3 regions of the Mesorhizobium sp. BR1-1-6 genome follow, and region 2 is predicted to be linked to each of the others. Evidence: predicted binding sites of a transcription regulator. Region 2 holds the regulator's gene; each other region holds the start of a gene.

Region 1 (4,817 bases), on a different contig from region 2:
GCCGGCTTGACAAGATAGCCCTTCATCTCGCCGCCGGCGCCGGGATAGGCGATGTCCTGGCCTTTCACGCGGGGATCGTTCTCGGCGACGATGGCCGCCTGGGCGGAGTTGGCAGCCAGCATCGGCGCGATCGCCGCGGCCGCCGCCCCGGATCCCGCAAGCCGGGTCAGTTGCTCCATGAAGCGGCGGCGATCGAGTGTCAGATGCGTGTATTCGTCATAGGCGTCGATCATCGCCTGGGTGATCCCAAGCTTTGCTGGTCTGGCGGCTGCTTTGGTCATGGCGCATTCCTCGGCTTCAGGCTTCAACACCGGAGCTAGATAGGGACGCGGCTGGCCCGGTCCAGCCTGGATGAGCGCAGCGGCAAGCATCGGCCGCAGCCAGTGAAGCCGGCAACGCCGGCGCCCGCTCCATCACTTTTTGGTCATCGCCGATAAATCCTGCCGGCACTGCCACAATGGTAAGGGAAGCTGCGTGCTACCGATGCCCGTCCCATCCCGTCCCGACCAGAAGGACACCCGCCGATGATCATGCCTATCCTCACTAGCGCGTTCGTCCTTGCCCTGGCTGCCGCTCAGGCATTACGCTTCCGGCTTGTGGACGCAGGCAGGCGGTCGATGATCGAGCTTCGCATCGGCCGGGACCACTGCACGGACCCGAAATTCCCAAATTTGAGGTGAGACCATGAACGTCCAGGATATTGTCAACACCGTCTCGCAAAAGGCGGGCCTCGACCAGGCAACGACCGAGAAAGTCGTCGGCACCATCTTCTCGGTGCTGGAGCACGAGGCGGAAGGCACCAACGTCTCGGGTTTCTTCGCCAAGATTCCCGGCGCCGACGATCTCGCCCGCCAATACGACGTCATGGCCGCCGGCGCGGCCGGCGGTGGCGGCCTGCTGTCCTCGTTGCAAGGCGCGCTGGGCGGTGTTCTCGGCGAAAAGGCCGGCGCACTGATCAACGGCGTCGCCGCGCTCAAGGCCTCCGGCCTCGACATGGCGCAGATCAGGCAGGCTGGCGCCACGCTGATCCAACAGGCCGAAGCCGCCGCCGGGCCGGACCTCACCAATGAAGTGCTCGGCTCGGTGCCAAGCCTGAAGAGCCATCTCGGAATCAGCTAGGGCGCGATCCTGCGGGACCGAACCCGTTCCTTACTTCGGCAGTGCGTATGCCATTACATAATCGCCGGGCTTGGTGCCGACCGAGCCATGGCCGCCGGCGACGATGACCACGAACTGGCGCCCGTCAGCCACCGTATAGGTCATCGGCGTCGATTGCCCGCCGGCTGGCAGGCGCGCCTGCCAGAGCTGCCTGCCTGAGGTCAGGTCGTAGGCGCGCAGGTAGTCGTCGACCGCGGCGCCGAGGAAAGCCACCCCGCCGGCGGTGATCATCGGCCCGCCAATGCCGGGCACGCCGACCTTCAGCGGCAAAGGCAGCGGCGTCATGTCGTAGACCGTGCCGTTCCTGTGCTTGTAAACGATCTGTCCGGTCCTGAGGTCGGCTCCGGCGACATAGCCCCATGGCGGCGCCTGGCACGGAATGCCGAGCGGCGACAGGAACGGTCCCATCACCACCGCATAAGGAGCGCCGTCATTTCGGTTCAGCCCCTGCTCGCTGCCCTTGGCGTCGCCTGGTGGCGGCACGTCCGCGCGGGGCACAAGCCTGGAGGTGAAGGCGAGATAGGTCGGCATGCCGAACAGCACCTGCCGGACCGGATCGACCGCCACGCCGCCCCAGTTGAAGACGCCGAAATTGCCGGGATAGACCAGCGTGCCCTGCAGCGATGGCGGCGTGTAGCGGCCCTCGTAGCGCAGCCTGTGCAACGCAATCCGGCACGCCAGCTGGTCGAACATGGTGATGCCCCACATGTCGGCATCGGTCAGCGGCGGCGGATTGAAGGAAAGGTCCGACACCGGCTGCGTGGGCGATGTGTGGTCGCCTTCGATGGCGCCGCCGGGCGCCGGCACTTCCTTGACCGGGATGACCGGCTCGCCGGTGCGCCGGTCGAGCACGTAGAGGTAGCCCTGCTTGGTCGGCCCCACCAGCGCCGGCACGACCGTGCCGTCGGCCTTGGTGATGTCGACAAGGCTCGGCTGCGCCGGCACGTCCATGTCCCACAGGTCATGGTGCACGGTCTGGCGCACCCATTTCAATTGCCCCGTATTGAGGTCGAGCGCGGTGATCGAGGAGGAGAATTTCTCGACGTTGGCGCTGCGGCCGGCGCCGAGCTGGTCCGGCGTCTGGTTGCCGAGCGGTATGTAGAGCAGGCCGAGCTTTTCGTCGGCACTCGGCGTCGACCACATGTTGGGCGAATTGGCGGTGTAGGTCTGGCCTGCCGCCAGCGGCGTGGTCTGGTCGGGATTGCCGGAATCCCAGTTCCAGATCAGCGCGCCCGTGGAGGCATCGAAGGCGCGGATGACGCCGGACGGCTCCTGCGTGGAATAATTGTCGTTGACCGCGCCGCCGACGATGATCTTGCCGCCCGATATCAGCGGCGCCGAGGTCGAATAGTAATAGCCGGACTTGGGATAAGGCATGCCGGTCAGAAGGTTCAGCGTGCCGCCTTCGGCAAAGGACGGACAGACCTGACCGTTGGCGGCGTCGAGCGCGATCAGCCGCGCGTCCGAAGTCGGCAGGTAGACACGCGCGGCGCAAGGCTGCCCGGCACCGATCTTGGCGTCGGCGTAGTAGGAGACGCCGCGGCAGGTCTGGTGCTGGCGGTCCTTGTCGAGCTTGACCTGGGGATCGTAGCGCCACTTCTCCTTGCCCGTGGCGGCGTCGATGGCGATGGCGAAATTGTGCGGCGTGCAGATGTAGAGCGTATCGGCGATCTTCAGCGGCGTCACCTGATAGGTGGTCTCGCCGACATCGTCGGGACCTTTCACGTCGCCGGTGCGATAAGTCCAGGCCGGCTGCAGGTTGGCGACGTTCTCCGGCGTGATCTGGTCGAGCGGCGAATAGCGCTGGCCATAGGGCGTACGGCCGTAGAAGTGCCATTCGCCGGCAGGTATGTCGCCGCCGAGATCGGCCGCCGGGGTCACCTTGTCGGTGTCGAGATTGCCGGCAATATCCTTGGGATCGGTCGTCATTGAATAGCCGGCGACCGCCAGCGACGCCAAAACGGCGAGAATGAGCGGCGCGCGGCCATCGGGACCAACAAGGCCCCGCCTCGCCCACGGCGTCAGCAGCCACAACGCGCCGAGCACGATGATGCCGCCGCGCGGCCCGAGTTCCCACCAGTCGAAGCCGATTTCCCAGACCGCCCAGGCAAGCGTGCCCAGCACGATCGCGGCGTAGAGCCAGAGCGCGGTGGATCTGCGCCGGTAGAGCAGCCATGCTGCGATGAGGAAGGCGATGCCTGATATGATGTAGTACCAGCTGCCTCCCAGTGAAGCCAACCAGATGCCGCCGGCGCCAAGCGCGAGGCCGATGAGGAAGAGGATGAGGGAGGTGATGGTGACAGCCAAGATGATACTCCTTCGACTGTTGCGCGCCTCGAGGCGGCCGTGGGCAACAGGATCCCCTCCCTGCCCTTTGCGCAGCTTTCCCTCACCCGCCCTGCCTGTCAAGCAGGCCGGAAACAATCAGGAGTGGAACAAAACGTAGACAGTTCTGGTCTTTCTCCACCGAATCACTACATTCGGGGGCGATGTCCGGCTTTTCCGAAGACATGCCCTTTTTCGATGAACCCGATGCGCGGCCCACCGCCCCGTCGGGCATCGCCGCGCGCGCCATGGCTGCCCGCAGCGGCCACAACAACGCGCCCGACTATCTCAAGGGGTTGAACCCCGAGCAGCGGCTGGCGGTGGAAACCACCGAAGGTCCCGTTCTGGTGCTGGCCGGCGCCGGCACCGGCAAGACGCGCGTCTTGACCACCCGCATCGCCCACATCCTGGCGACCGGAAAAGCCTTTCCCTCGCAGATCCTGGCCGTGACCTTCACCAACAAGGCCGCGCGCGAGATGAAGCAGCGCATAGGCATCCTGATCGGCGAAGGCAATGTCGAGGGCATGCCCTGGCTCGGCACCTTCCACTCGATCGGCGTCAAGCTCTTGCGCAGGCACGCCGAGCTTGCCGGGCTGAAATCCGACTTCACCATCCTCGACACCGACGACGTCGTGCGGCTGATCAAGCAATTGATCCAGGCCGAGGGCCTTGACGACAAGCGCTGGCCGGCCAAGCAGTTCGCGCAGATGATCGACGGCTGGAAGAACAAGGGGCAAGGCCCGGCCGATATCGCCGAGGGCGATGCGCGCAGTTTCGCCAACGGCAAGGGCCGCGAGCTCTACAAGGCCTATCAGGAGCGCCTGCAGACGCTGAACGCCTGCGATTTCGGCGATCTGCTCTGCCACCCGATCCGCATCTTCCGCGCCAATCCGGACGTGCTGAAGGAGTATCACAAGCGGTTCAGATACATCCTGGTCGACGAGTACCAGGACACCAACACCGCGCAATACATGTGGCTGCGGCTCCTGGCGCAGCGGCCAAATAGCGGGCGTAGCGCGACGTCTACGGATTTGCATTCGGCCGAAGGCCGCAAGCCCGACCGGGCGTCCGAGCCTTTGCGAGGCCCCTCCCGCGACGCCGAAGGCGCGCAGAAAAGAGGGGGCGGGCCCGCGCCGGCAGGCGCGGAACAGCCCGTGAGCGAAAACAAAGTAAACATCTGCTGCGTCGGCGACGACGACCAGTCGATCTATGGCTGGCGCGGCGCGGAGGTCGACAACATCCTGCGCTTCGACAAGGATTTTCCCGGCGCCACCATCATCCGGCTGGAGCGCAATTATCGTTCCACCGCGCATATCCTCGGCGCCGCTTCGCAC
Region 2 (4,817 bases):
GCGAATACACCGAGTTCCGCGACGCGCTTGGCCAGTCCTCGGGCTTCCAGTCGTGGCAGTACCGTGCCATCGAGTTCATGGCCGGCAACCGCAATCTCGCAATGCTCGGACCGCACAAGCACCGGCCGGACCTCAGCGAGAAACTGGAGGCGATCCTGGCGCAACCGTCGCTCTACGACGAGGCGCTGCTGCTGCTCGCCCGTAACGGCTTCGACATCGGTGCCGACGCAAGGCGTACGGACTGGCGCGAAACGCGGACCGAGAACGAAGAGGTCCTTGTCGCCTGGCAGATCATCTACCGCGACCCGCAGCGCTACTGGATGTTCTACGAACTCGCCGAGAAGCTGGTCGATTTCGAGGATTATTTCCGCCGTTGGCGCTTCAACCACGTCACCACGGTCGAGCGCATCATCGGTATGAAGCGCGGCACCGGCGGCACATCGGGCGCGTCCTACCTGAAGAAGATGCTGGAGGTGGAGTTGTTCCCGGAGCTGTGGAAGGTCCGCACCCGGCTCTGACGTAGCTTTGCCGACTGCATATCGTTATCCCGAACCCACTGCGCTTTTCTGAGCGACAGGCTCTTAAGTCACCGCCGCCTTGACGGCGAAACGCGCCTCCTGCCACGCGTCCGTGCGCAAAATGTCTTCCAGCACCTCGACAGCCTGCCAGACATCGACATAGCCGACATAAAGCGGCGTAAAGCCGAAGCGAATCGTGGATGGCGCGCGGAAATCGCCGATCACGCCGCGCTCGATCAAGGCCCGCATCACCTGATAGCCATGCGGGTGGAGGAACGAAACCTGGCTGCCGCGCTCATTGCCATCGCGCGGGCTTTCGAGTTCGAGGCCGTAGGCGCCGCATTTTGCCTCGACCAGTTGGATGAACAGATCGGTCAACGCCATGCTCTTCCTGCGCACCTCTGCCATGTCGACGTCGTTCCAGACATCGAGCGCCCCTTTGAGCGCGCGCATCGACAGCACAGGCTGCGTGCCGCAGAGAAACCGGCGGATGCCTGTGCCGGCAGCAAAACCCTGTTCGAAGGCGAATGGCCGCGCATGGCCCCACCAGCCGCTGAGCGGCTGGCGGACATCGCCATGGTGGCGCTCGGCCGCGTAGATGAAGGCCGGGGCACCCGGGCCGCCATTGAGATATTTGTAGGTGCAGCCAACGGCGAAATCGGCATTCGAACGGTCGAGCTCGACGGGCAAGGCGCCGGCGGTATGGCAGAGATCCCAGACGATCAGCGCGCCGGCATCATGTGCCGTCCGCGTCAGCGCGGCCATGTCGCGCAACTGCCCGGATTTGTAGTTGACGTGGTTGACCAGGATGACCGCGACCCGCTCGTCGATCAGTTCTTCTATGGTCGGCGCATCGACACCCTCGAGCCGCAGCACCGTGCCCGGCCGCGTCGAGGCAACGCCTTCGGCCATATAGAGATCGGTCGGAAAGCTGTCCCCCTCGGCGACGATGACTGACCTGTCCGGCCGCATCCCGAGTGCCGCATGCAGCACCTTGTAGATGTTGATCGAGGTGGTATCGCAGACCACCGTCTGGCCGGCGGCGGCCCCGATCAGGCGCCCGAGTTGGTCGCCGAGTTCGACCGGCATGTCGAACCAGCCGGCGGTGTTCCAGGCGCGGATGAGATCCTGCGCCCACTCCTGCGTGGCGGCCTTCTGCAGCTCGCCGAACACGGCGGGCGAAGCGGCGCCCAGCGAATTGCCGTCTAGATAGATCACCCCCTGGGGCAAGGTGAAGCGGTCACGCATGGCACGCAGCGGATCCGCGGTGTCCATTGCCTTGATCGCTGCGAGATCGGGAATTTTGCTCATGGTCGCGATGTTCCTCGGTGAGAAGAGCGCCCTGGAAACGGGCCGGCTGTTTTGCCGCCCGGGCAAGGGCTGGCCGCATAGAGGCTCAAGAACAGGGTGAACGCCCGGTTCGATCTTTGCTCGATTTCCGCCCGAGGCAGTTCCTCGAGCACCCCAACGATCCGGCGAACCTGGAGATCGCCGATCAAAAGACTGATGTAGATGTCGGCGGCTTCGGCAGGATCGTCACAGGCGATCAGGCCGGCCCGACTTGCGGTTCGAAGCAGGTCGCCAACAAGCGGCATTATGGTATTGCGGCCGAATTGCGCGATCGATTGGCCAAGCGTGCCTGTATCGTTGACGTCGCCGGCCGCGGCGCGATTGAGCGCCACCGCCTTGTCGCCCGTCACGAGGGTCAGCAGGACTGGCCCGAGCAAGTTCAGGGTTTCGAGCGGATCGCGCGCCCGGTGAAGGGCGTCCTCCAGCAGCTTCCTTGCCTCTCCCGCATTGGCTTCGATCAAGGATCGAAACAGGGTCTGCTTGTTGCCGTACCAGTTGTAGAGGGTTTCGTTCGAGGCCGATGCCCGCTTGGCGATAGCAAGCAGGGAGGCGCTCTTGTAGCCGGTTTCCCGGAGCACCGCATAGGCGGCCTCCTCTATCCGTTCGCGTCGCGCGGCCTGCTTCGGCGTGGTCATTGGTGTTCCTCTTCGAAAACCGTACATTATTATACGGTTTCGTCAAGCGAACGAACGAACGCAGCCCGTCGCGACCAGTGGTGGTGTCTGGCCGTTTTCCGGCGGAAGTTGGCATTTTGGTTTCGTTTCGTTCACGAGCCGCAGGGGTTTCTAATCCGCCCAAACGCACCCCGCACCTGCCGGTCACCCAGCTTGCAGGCTTGTGCCAAGAGTGGAGACCGGTCGGGCCACAGGCCATTAACCAAAATAGTTTCAAAGGGCCCGGGAGCGCATTGACGACGGACCGCGCTGGCAGGATGCTGGCTGCGGGAGGGCATTTCGTTTCCGTCGCCTTAACAAATTCATTAAACTTTAAATGGTTGCGGAACACAACTGGAACAGATAGGGTTTGTTCTGGGTTTGTTTTCTGATTCTGGTTCCAGACCCTTCGTGCAATGCCTTTGGGGGCCGCCATGCTCACGCGCAAGCAACATGAACTCTTGATGTTCATCCATGAACGGCTGAAGGAAAGCGGCATTCCGCCGTCCTTCGACGAGATGAAGGAAGCGCTGGACCTCGCCTCCAAGTCGGGAATTCATCGGCTGATCACGGCGTTGGAGGAGCGCGGCTTCATTCGCCGCCTGCCCAACCGGGCGCGCGCGCTGGAGGTGCTGCGCCTGCCGGACTCGATCGCGCCGGGTCTTAACGCGGCAAAGAAGTTCTCCCCGAGCGTCATCCAGGGCAGCCTCGGACAGGGCAGCAGCCCTAGCCGGCAGATCAAGCCGGCGACGTCTTCGCGTCTGCCCGCTGTCGGCAATGACGACGACGCTGTTTCAGCGGTGTCGATCCCGGTCATGGGTCGCATCGCAGCGGGTGTGCCGATCGATGCCATCCAGCATCAGACGCATTCCATTTCAGTGCCGCCTGACATGATCATGGGCGGCGAACACTATGCGCTGGAGGTCAAGGGCGATTCGATGATCGAGGCCGGCATTTTCGACGGCGACACGGTCATCATCCGCAATGCCGACACCGCAAGTCCTGGCGAGATCATCGTGGCCCTGGTGGACGAGGAGGAAGCAACGCTGAAGCGCTTCCGCCGAAAGGGTGCTTCGATTGCGCTCGAGGCTGCCAATCCGGCCTATGAAACACGTATTTTCGGACCGGACAGGGTCAAGGTGCAAGGCAAGCTGGTCGGGCTGATCAGGCGCTACTGAGCGGGCTCGGCGGTGGGCTTTTCGGGTTTGCGGTAAGGCGGCAATCCCCTTGCTTCGCGTGAGAATTTTCGCTGTTCATGCCAGGGCCGATATGGCCGGTCGACGGCAAAGCTGACCAGCGCCGGTGCCGTCGCCGATTGCCGGTCGAAGAAGACGGCGGCGCTTCCCTTGCGAGCGAGCTGCCGCTTGGTGATGACGAGAACCAGCGGATTGTGGCAGGGATCGTAGCCCGCGGGGTCGTTGATGACGATCAGATCCGCATAGGAGCAGGCCCTCCAGGCGTCCTTGCGATCCTCCACCTGCGCGATGATCGCCCCCGAGGTATGCCGGGCCATGCACAGGCCCGTGAAGCAATAGAAAGGCGCTCCCGCCGGAAGTTGCGCGGGATCGAAGATGTCGAACTGTCGGTCTCCGCTGTCGAACAGTTCCGGCGCAACGATGGTTTCGGACTTCAGCGCGCGTTTCCAATTATCGACGGTGAATTCGTTCGGGCGCGCCCGGTTGATCGCGAGCTCGCCGCCGCCGATCGGCAACGCCACCAGGCGGGCATCCTCCGAAATCAGCACGTCCGGCGTGCGCGTGTCCGAGACGGTCAACAGGCCGGCGAGCGCGAAGGGAAGTGCCGTCAGCCGCAGCCATGTCGTGGCCATCGTCGCGATGACCAGGGCGATCGCCACCAGAAGGACGGATTGCTGCGAAATCAACCCGACCGCGTCGACCGGCGAGCGTTGCGAGATCCATCCTGATATGGCGATCATCGCGGTCAGTCCCTTGCCCATCAGATAAAGGGATGGTCCATCGAACCCGAACGGCATCAGCAGCGCGCTGGCAACCGCAAGGAACATCACGACAGAAACGATCGGCATGACGGCAAGATTGGCGAACAGGCTGAGCGGCGACACGCGCTGGAAATGCCAGATGGCGAAAAGCGCCGTGGCGCTTCCCGCGATAATCGAGGTCATCGCCAGCCCACCTGTCGCCAGCAGCAATTTTCGCGTCAGCAGGCCAGGCAAGGTCCGTTGCGGCGGCGGGGTCCGCGCTTTGTCGGCTTTGCGATCCGACCAGCCGGCATAGGCGCCGACCAGGGCCGCGGTGGCGGCGAACGACATCTGGAAGCT
Region 3 (4,817 bases), on a different contig from region 2:
GGTGCTCTATGTCCCGGCCTCGAACGACAAGGCGCTGGCCAAGATGGCGCAGCTTGCCTGCGACACCGTCATCATCGATCTGGAGGATGCCGTCGCCCCGGCCGACAAGGCCGCGGCGCGCGAAAGGCTGGCCGGCATCTTCAGCAATCGTCCTGATACCAACCATAGTGGCCGGCGCTGCGAGATGGTGGTGCGCATCAATGCGCTCTCGAGCGAATGGGGCGGCGCCGACCTGCTGGCGGCAGCGAAGGCGGAGCCGGACGGCATCCTGCTGGCCAAGGTCGACACGCCCCGCGACGTGCTCGAGGCGGGTGACGTGCTCGACGACAATTCCGCCCCCGACAGCGTGAAACTATGGGCGATGATCGAGACGCCGAAGGCCGTGCTCAATGTCGGCGCCATCGCCGAACTTGGCCGCGATCCTGCCTCGCGGCTTGATTGTTTCGTTGCCGGAACGAATGACCTGACCAAGGACACCGGCATTATGGCGACGTCGGACCGGCGTTATCTCCTGCCGTGGCTGATGCAGATGGTGCTGGCGGCGCGTGCCGGCGATCTCGATATCGTCGACGGCGTCTTCAACGATTTTCGCGCGCTCGATGCTTTCAGCCGCGAATGCACGGAAGCGGCCGCCATGGGCTTCGACGGCAAGACGCTCATCCATCCCGCCCAGATCGAGGCGGCGAACCGCGCCTTTGCGCCGTCGGCGGAGGCGGTGGCCAAGGCCCGCGCGGTGAAGCAGGCCTTTGCGCTTCCGGAAAATGCCGGCAAGAACGTGATTGCGCTGGAGGGAAGGATGGTCGAACGGCTGCACCTTGCGCAGGCCGAAAAACTTCTGGCGAAGGCGGCGGCCGTCGGCGCATGATGTGCCGTGTTGGATTGCCGATCGCGGGCGATGGACTGACGACAGGAATTGAATGATGAAACTCTACCGCTTTCTCACCGCTCCGGACGACGCCAGCTTCTGTCACAAGGTGACGGCGGCGCTGAACAAGGGCTGGCACCTGTTCGGCTCCCCCACCTACGCCTACGACAAGAAGACCAAGACCATGCGCTGCGGCCAGGCCGTGGTGAAGGATGTCGACGGCCAGGAATACGGGCCGGACACCAAGCTCAGCGAGTGGTAGCCCCTCGCATCCACAGCCACGCCGCCAGCCAGGCGATCGATGCCGCAAGCATCGCCAAGCCCAGGTCAAGAGCCAGCTCCGGAACGAACGCACGAAGCGCGATCGGCACCGCGCCAATGAGATAGAGAGCGAGAGGAATGCGCGGCACGCCTCTTGCAACGGCGAGAGAGATTACAAACGCGAGCGTTCCAACCAGAAAAAGAACCGAACTGGCGACCAGAGCCAGACCGAGCGGTCCGGCTCGCAGCTCGACGATGGTTGTGAGCGGAAGCTTCGAAAATACCAGATTGATCACTGCTTCCACGCCTACCAAACTTGCCAACGCAACGAAGTTGATGACAAACGCGATAGTGCCGAACAGCCCCGCGCGCCGGCCAAACGCAAGAAACAGGCCCACGACGAGGCCAAGCGCCAATATCTCGGCGACTGGTGCGAGAAGTTGCGTCAGATCGGTGGTCGCGATGAGCGAGCTGCGTTTAGCCGCGTTGACCAGAAGAATAAGCGCGCTTCCCATCCCGGCAACGGCGGCAAGCCGATAAAGCGTGAGGCTGGGCACAGTCGCGCTCGACTGAACAATCGCGAAATTCTCCTGCTGAAATTCTTCGGCTGGACTCTGATGCGAAATGACCGATTGCGAGCGGGGTGGGGCTGTTCTGGCGAGCATGTTCGTCTCCTCAGCTGGGAGTTCGGGAGCCGCGAAGACCGTAGGCCTGTTCCGATCCCATCAGTAATCACTGCTTACATCCTCTGGCCGGAATTGTAAACGGCGATTACATAAATCGCGGAATCATGCTACAGAGGCGGGGAGCTGCTCCACGGAACGAAGGGAAAGAGATGGCAAAAGCCAAGGCGCCTCATCGCACTGGTTACCACCATGGCAATTTGCGGGAGGTCCTGATCGATGCCGCGGTTCAACTGGTCGAGGAAGGCGGCCCCGACAATGTGAGCGTGCGCGAAGCCGCAAAACGTGCCGGCGTTTCCCCTGGCGCGCCATTCCGTCACTTCAGCAACAAGACCGCGTTGATGACGGCTGTCGCGGAGCAGGCAATGAGCCGATTCCGCTCGGAGATCACGAATGCGGTCGAGAAGGTTGCGACGGACGATCCGATCGAACGCTTTGCCGCTGTTGGAATCGCCTATTTGCGCTGGGCAATTCGAAACCCCACCCACTTCCAGATCATCTCGACACGCAATCTTATTGATTGGGATGCTTCAGAGTCGCTGCGTCACGATAACGAAGCGGTGCGTTCGCTGATGGAAGCGTCAATGGCAGAAGCACAGCGACGAAACATGCTCCGGTCGGACGACATGGCAGAGACCCAGATAGCCGCGAGGGCGCTCGTCTACGGGCTCGCACGCATGTACATTGATGGACATTTTGCGCAATGGGCAGTGGCAGGACATACCGGGGAGCAGACTGTGCAGAACGTATTAAAACATTTCGTCACACTCATTGTGAAATGACGGCCTGACGTGGAACCGGTCACTCGGCTGCCTCTTCGATCTTCTCCATATCGTCGTCCGAGAGGCCGAAATGGTGGCCGATCTCGTGGATCAGCACATGGGTGACGATGTCGCCCAAAGTCTCCTCGTTCTCGGCCCAGTAATCGAGGATGGCGCGGCGGTAGAGCGTGATGCGGTTCGGGCCTTCGCCGGTCTGCGGGTTCCAGCGCTCGGCGATGCCGCGTCCCTCGAACAGGCCGAGCAGGTCGAAGGGGGTTTCCAGTGACAGGTCGTCCATGATCTCGTCGGTCGGGAATTCGGCGATCTGGATGACGATCTCGCCGGTCAGCTTGCGAAAATCCTCGGGCAGATGGGCGTAGGCCTCCAGCGCCAGGAACTCGATCTCGTCCATCGACGGCGAAAGCTGGTCGTGCCAAATGCGGGTCTTGTAGATGCGGGCCATGCTTTGTCCTTTGATCCCGGCATATAGGCTTTTGGGCCACAATCGGCAAATGACGCGGCGGCCAACCCCAGGATTGCTTACGGCACCGGGAGCCGTTTCGCATGGCTTGAGGGGCGGTCGGCTGTCCGACCCATGTTGGCCCTCTTATCGGAGAGGAATAAATTCCCCCATGAGTCTGCTTGACTCTTCGGGTCGCCTCTGGAATCTATAAGAACATAACAGGAACAATTGTGAGTGGACACTGACCGTCATGGCGATGAGCGCCGTGGCGCGGGAGACTGTTTTTGCCCTGCGCCGCCAGATCGCGAAGATCGAGGGAACGCTGCCCGAGCGCCTGCAGGCGCCGGCCGGCGCGGTTTCCGACGCCGGCATGGCCGCCGCGGACCGCACCGTGGTCCGGCGCGGCATCGCCGTAGCCAGGCCGGATGCTTTCCTGCGCACCGGCATCGGCCGGCTCGATGCCGCCCTCGGTGGCGATTGGGGCGGCGATTTGGGCGGCGGCCTGCCGAAAGCGGCCTTGAGCGAAATCCATGGCGTCGAGACCCGCGATGCCGGAGCGGTCGCCGGCTTCGCCCTGTCGCTCGCCAGCCTGATCCTCAAGCCCAGCCTGATCCTCAAGCAAGGGCCGCGATTGCCGGTGCTGTGGATCGGCACCCAGGAGGTTTTTCGCGAGGCGGGCTTTCCCTATGCCCGGGGCCTTCACGCCGCCTTCGGCATCGAGCCGGAGCAATTGCTGTTTTCCGAGGCGCCAAGGCTCGCCGATGCGCTGTGGGTCGCCGAGGAGGCGGCCCGCATGACGGCGCTCGCCGCCGTCATCCTTGAAGTCCGCGGCAATCCGCAGCGGCTGGACCTGACCGCGACGCGCCGGCTGCACGCCCGCGCGCAGAGCGCCGGCCGGCCGGTCTTCCTGCTGCGGCAGGCGGCCGAACCCGAACCGACGGCGGCGCCCGTCCGCCTCATCGTCTCGCCGGCGCCGGCAGGGCCGCGCGACACGGTCGCCGGGCCGCTTGCCGGCTCGATCGGCCGCCCCGCCTTCACCATCAGCATCGGCAAGAGCCGCACGGCCCTGCCAGGACAATTCATATTGGAGTGGAACCCCGATGAACGCATATTCGATGAAAGACGGATTGGGGAAGAACGAGCAAAGAATCCTGTCCCTGTGGTTTCCCTATCTCGCGGCCGAACGGATCCTGCGGCAGCGCCTGGGGCGGTCCTGGCGTTCCCGGCCATCGGATCACCGGCCGCTGGTGATCAGCCATCGCGACAGCAACGCGCAGCGCATCTTAGCCCTCGACGAGCGGGCTGAGGCGCTGCATCTGAAGCCCGGCATGGGCATCGCCGATGCGCGCGCCATGCATCCGTCGATCGACATAATGGAGGCCGATGCCGAAGCCGACCGGCGCCTGCTCGAAGGCCTTGCGGACTGGTGCGACCGCTATACCCCGCTGGTGGCGCTCGACGGGACCGACGGCCTGTTCCTCGACGTCACCGGCTGCACCCATCTTTTCGGCGGCGAACGCGCCATGCTGGACGAGATCCTGTCGCGCTTCTTCCATCAGGGCTTCGACGTCCGTGCCGGCCTTGCCGCGACACCCGGCGCCGCCTGGGCGGCGGCGCGGTTCTGCGGCGACCGCATCGTTGCCGGCGGCGAGGAGGAAGCGCTCCTGGCGCCCTTGCCGCTGGCGGCGCTACGCATCGCGCCGGAAACCCGCGCCAGCCTGGAAAGTGTTGGCCTGCGCACGGCGGGCGCGGTGATGGCCGCGCCGCGCGCGCCGCTCGCCCGC

Evidence for each region. Region 2 encodes LexA, which represses DNA repair genes until DNA is damaged. Its sites were predicted from a motif close to TGTTCNNNNTGTGTTCNG; they were not measured.
Region 1: a site for LexA is predicted at 3,590-3,607, ahead of LB545_RS20410 (ATP-dependent helicase). Genes of this name have one in related genera too.
Region 3: a site for LexA is predicted at 3,243-3,260, ahead of LB545_RS03030 (ImuA family protein). Genes of this name have one in related genera too.

The regions. Positions count from the first base shown of each region.
Region 1 covers NZ_JAIUHZ010000011.1:24,398-29,214, forward strand. The annotation lists gene LB545_RS20395 (dienelactone hydrolase family protein) at 1-281, opposite strand, end outside; gene LB545_RS20400 (hypothetical protein) at 685-1,119, shown strand; gene LB545_RS20405 (glucose/quinate/shikimate family membrane-bound PQQ-dependent dehydrogenase) at 1,150-3,465, opposite strand; gene LB545_RS20410 (ATP-dependent helicase) at 3,648-4,817, shown strand, end outside.
Region 2 covers NZ_JAIUHZ010000010.1:76,086-80,902, reverse strand. The annotation lists gene kynA (tryptophan 2,3-dioxygenase) at 1-518, shown strand, start outside; gene kynU (kynureninase) at 582-1,829, opposite strand; gene LB545_RS19680 (TetR/AcrR family transcriptional regulator) at 1,826-2,503, opposite strand; gene lexA (transcriptional repressor LexA) at 2,956-3,699, shown strand; gene LB545_RS19670 (ComEC/Rec2 family competence protein) at 3,693-4,817, opposite strand, start outside.
Region 3 covers NZ_JAIUHZ010000001.1:616,648-621,464, reverse strand. The annotation lists gene LB545_RS03055 (HpcH/HpaI aldolase/citrate lyase family protein) at 1-865, shown strand, start outside; gene LB545_RS03050 (DUF1737 domain-containing protein) at 921-1,127, shown strand; gene LB545_RS03045 (hypothetical protein) at 1,114-1,791, opposite strand; gene LB545_RS03040 (TetR/AcrR family transcriptional regulator) at 1,962-2,591, shown strand; gene LB545_RS03035 (metallopeptidase family protein) at 2,611-3,033, opposite strand; gene LB545_RS03030 (ImuA family protein) at 3,284-4,339, shown strand; gene LB545_RS03025 (DUF6504 family protein) at 4,281-4,817, shown strand, end outside.